Regions from separate parts of the Vibrio campbellii CAIM 519 genome, predicted to be linked through region 1. Evidence: riboswitches for the same ligand, from Rfam matches in the RefSeq annotation. Region 1 holds a riboswitch; the other holds the start of a gene.
The links. A riboswitch is a leader RNA that binds a small molecule or an ion and turns the genes downstream of it on or off. The one in region 1 is predicted to bind lysine.
Positions count from the first base shown of each region.

Region 2: it holds a riboswitch for lysine, as region 1 does, so the genes downstream of both, tet(35) (tetracycline efflux Na+/H+ antiporter family transporter Tet(35)) here and lysC (lysine-sensitive aspartokinase 3) in region 1, are expected to answer to the same signal.

Region 1 covers NZ_CP015863.1:2,945,211-2,947,416, forward strand. Annotated here, with positions in the region: gene A8140_RS14145 (pyridoxal-phosphate-dependent aminotransferase family protein) at 1-673, opposite strand, end outside; lysine riboswitch at 897-1,075, shown strand; gene lysC (lysine-sensitive aspartokinase 3) at 1,200-2,206, shown strand, end outside.
Region 2 covers NZ_CP015863.1:1,317,986-1,320,191, reverse strand. Annotated here, with positions in the region: gene tet(35) (tetracycline efflux Na+/H+ antiporter family transporter Tet(35)) at 1-1,319, opposite strand, end outside; lysine riboswitch at 1,429-1,609, opposite strand.

The DNA of each region.
Region 1 (2,206 bases):
GTGTCGTTCTGGATTGAATCTTCTCAATAGCTGCCGGAGAAAGTGTCACAGGTGATAAACCTGGAACACACGAGAGACATTTTTGGCTACCGGAATACACCGCATCTAACTGCCACTCGTCAACTTTAAGGGGCACACCACCAAGCGAGGTCACAGCATCGATAATCGATAACAAACCGTATTGCTTCGCAAGCTTGCTCAGAGCTTGAGCGTCACTTACCGCGCCCGTCGATGTTTCTGCATGAACAAAAGCAAGAATCTTAGCATCAGGGTGCTGTTTTAACGCTTCTTCAACTTTATCGACCGATACAGGCGTTCCCCACTCATCATCGACGACAACCGCTTTCCCACCAGCACGAACTACGTTTTCGCGCATACGCTCACCGAAAACACCATTGCGGCAGACGATGACCTTGTCGCCCTTTTCAATCAGGTTAACAAAGCACGTTTCCATGCCCGCGCTGCCCGGCGCAGAAACTGCGATAGTAAATTCATTTTCTGTTTGGAAAGCATATTTAAGCAGTTGTTTTAGCTCATCCATCATGGCGATGAAAAGTGGGTCTAAATGGCCAACTGTTGGTCGGCTAAGCGCTTGTAAAACTTGAGGGGAAATATCAGAGGGACCAGGTCCCATCAAAATGCGGTGGGGGGGGATAAAGCTTTGGATCGGCATGTCAGCTCCTTGATTGCAGTCATTCATCCTGAGCGTTATAAAAGTTCTATTCAAAGGGTTGGCTCAGGTATCGAAGTTTTCACCCTAATAGATTTTTCCTCTATCGGCAATTAGCCCTGAGTATAGAGGTCAAACCACTGTCACAAATTCGTTAATAAAAACTTTCATAATGGTTGAGATATTGGTTGACAATGTGACAGCAAAACCGTTCAATGTTTAAGCTTTATGCAGAAGAGGAGCACTGCCCAGGCAGGTGATTTGTGGAACCGCAATTCCAATACCAATCACTCAGGGGGAGTAGTGCCGAGGTAAGTCAAAGTTGCAGGATTTGGCTTGTCGGTTGACTTGGGTTGAGTCCCATCAACTGTCATCAGCGCCGTATGATGAAGAGCTTCTGAGGGTAAATTTTCAAATTACATTCTAACTACCTCTCTATTTGCTCTGTTCCTTTCCTCACCAAACATCGGATGTATTAGGCAACCAATTAATTGTTGTTATTTTTTTCAGGAAGTCGTGGGAGAACGCAGTGAGCGCATTTAACGTAGCAAAATTCGGTGGAACCAGTGTTGCCAACTTTGAGGCAATGAGTCGTTGCTCCACTATCATAGAAAACAACCCAAATACTCGCCTTGTGGTTAGCAGTGCTTGCTCAGGTGTCACTAACCTATTGGTTGAACTGGCAAATGGTGTTCAAGACCAAGAACATCGTGCGGAAGTACTTCAGAAACTAGCAGGCATCCACGAATCGATTCTGTCGCAACTTGAGGAGGCAACCGAAGCTGCGGCAGAGGTTTATTCAATTCTTGATACTGTCACTAGCTTGGCAGAGGCCGCTTCAATCCAAGCAAGCACGAAACTGACCGATCATTTAGTCGCTTGTGGTGAATTAATGTCGACTCATATCCTTTCGCAACTAATGCGTGAGCGTGGTGTGAATGCAGTTCGTTTTGATATTCGCGACGTGCTAAAAACCGATGGCAATTTTGGTCGAGCTGAACCTAATGTCGAGACCATTTCACAGCTAGCACAAGAAAGATTGGTACCCCTTTGCCAAGAATACGTGGTTATCACCCAAGGTTTCATTGGCTCAGATGAAGAAGGTAATACCACCACGCTTGGCCGTGGCGGCAGTGACTACAGTGCAGCACTCATTGCAGAAGGTGTGAAAGCAGCAGGTCTAGAGATTTGGACTGACGTTCCGGGCATCTACACCACTGATCCACGTATCGCCTCAAAAGCAGCGCCAATCCCAGAGATCAGCTTTAGCGAAGCATCAGAGATGGCAAACTTTGGCGCAAAGATCCTGCACCCTTCAACATTGGTTCCAGCTCTTCGTCACGATATTCCGGTATTTGTTGGGTCATCTAAAGAGCCAGAAAAAGGCGGTACATGGATTCGCCACCAAGTAGAGAGCTCGCCTTTATTCCGAGCACTTGCTCTGCGCTGTAACCAAACCATGGTGACATTACGCAGTGCTAACATGTTCCACGCATACGGCTTCTTAGCGAAAGTGTTTGAGATCCTAGCGAAGCA
Region 2 (2,206 bases), 1.6 Mb from region 1:
CTTAGCATTGGTAGCATTAGTGCCACGTCTGTTGCGCCAGCCATGTCTCCCGCGATTGGAAGCATGATACCGAACGTACCCCATGACGTACCCGTAGAGAACGCCATTAGGCCAGACAGCAAGAACAGGATAACTGGTAGCCAGTGTGGGTTGATGTTGCCTTGCGCCATTGTAGATAGGTAAGAACCCGTCTTCATGTCACCGATAACTGAACCAATAGTCCAAGCGAAAACAAGGATAAGGATTGCACCAAACATTGACTTAGCACCAATCCAAAGCGTGCGTGCAATCTCAACCATTGGTAGACCTTGCTTAATAACAGTGAACAACGCAACTGCTAGACCAAGTAAACTACCGTAGATTAGAGAAGTACCAACATCCGTGTTTTCAAATGCACCCAACAGCGCAAATTCTTTACCATCTGCTGCTAGCGCTTGACCACCGGTGTAAAGCATTGAAGCAATAGTCGCCACAATAAGCGTTACGATAGGAAGAATTAGGTCAGAAACCTTACCCTTCTCGCTTTCACGAATATCTAGCTCTTCGTTTAAGTCGTGTGCTTCTTGTGAGTCGTTCTCTTTATCTTTATCAAAACCACGGCCTTGAGACGCTGCGATTTCATGTTCACGCATCTTACCGATATCCAGACCAAACCACGCCACTGCAAATACCATTAGTAGAGCAAATACTGCGTAGAAGTTCATAGGAATAAGACGAACGTAAGCACCAAGCGCCGAGTATTCAGTGATGCCGTGTGACACCAAGATACCACCGATGATGGTAATGATGTACGCACCCCAACTAGAAGCTGGCATAATCACACACATTGGTGCAGCGGTTGAGTCAAGGATGTACGCAAGCTTGGCGCGAGAGACGTAGAAACGGTCAGTCACTGGGCGAGAGATCGCACCAACGGCAAGACTATTAAAGTAATCGTCGACAAAAATGAATACGCCAAGGAAGGCTGCAAGAAGTTTAGAGCCGCGTTTACTTTTTACTCGTGTTTGCGCCCATTCGGCGAAAGCGCGAGTACCACCAGAAAGTGTTAACAGTGCTGTTGTCATACCCAAAAGGATTAGGAAGCCAACAATGCTCATGTTCCAAGTATTAATACCACCGTCTTCAATAAAGACAGAAGAAACTTGAGAGCTAACATAACCTACCGTGTTACCGATAGACCAATCGTTAAGTAGCACCGCACCCAGTACGATACCAACACCAAGAGAAACTAAAACACGTCGAGTTAGAATCGCCAGCGTCAGTGCGACAATAGGCGGTAATAACGAAACAGGAGAATGTGCAAAATCTATTAAATTCATGATCTTCAAAAACCAAAGTTTGGCTAGAGATCTACTGCAGACAAGTCACGTAGCATACGGTACGTGCTCATGTTGAACTTAGCGACAGGGAAGCGAACACTCCACCCAACCCTACAGTAGCGCTCCATAGTTTAATGTAAATATACTATGGCAGTGTTGTTCCTTTCAGAGACAACCCCAGCAAGTGGCTTCGATAGGCCACCTACTTCGGCAATCATCGCCTTCCACTATTATTCATTGGCATCACCCCAATAATAGCTACTCTTCGAGACTGCACCTCTACGGCAATAACAAACATTTAACTGTTAATCGTACAAATTAACAACAATTTGTCTGCAATATTGCATCAGGTGACAGCCATTGTACTCATGAGGCCTACCAATGCAACACATCAAACTAAATTAAATGAATAAATAATCGCACTTTCGATTTATAAATGGAATGTGATCAACTCATACATTACGCAACTGCAATCACTTCTATGTTGTCGTTTATGAAACTTTATTACTACTATTAAATTCGTCATAGTTTTACGTGTAACAATAAATGAAAGAAATATGACGACAACAACATTCACAATCTCACCCTTCTCTGTCAGAAAAAGAGAAATTAAATTCAAGCGATAAATAAACATGAAGGTAATCGAGAAAAAGATGGTATCTATAAAGAGAAAAGTGTTGGAAATGACTAATTAGATTTCAAATTGATTAATTAATATTGTTTCCTCCCCAAAAAACTAAAGAAATTTAATCTAAATCATGAATTAGCATTTGCACATATGAGAAAGATAAAGTTAAATATAAGGACACTAATTTTTAAATCTAGATTCGCATTTTATTTATCGTCTCGATAAGCAATGTAGAAACTTTTAACCTATTAATAGGAAT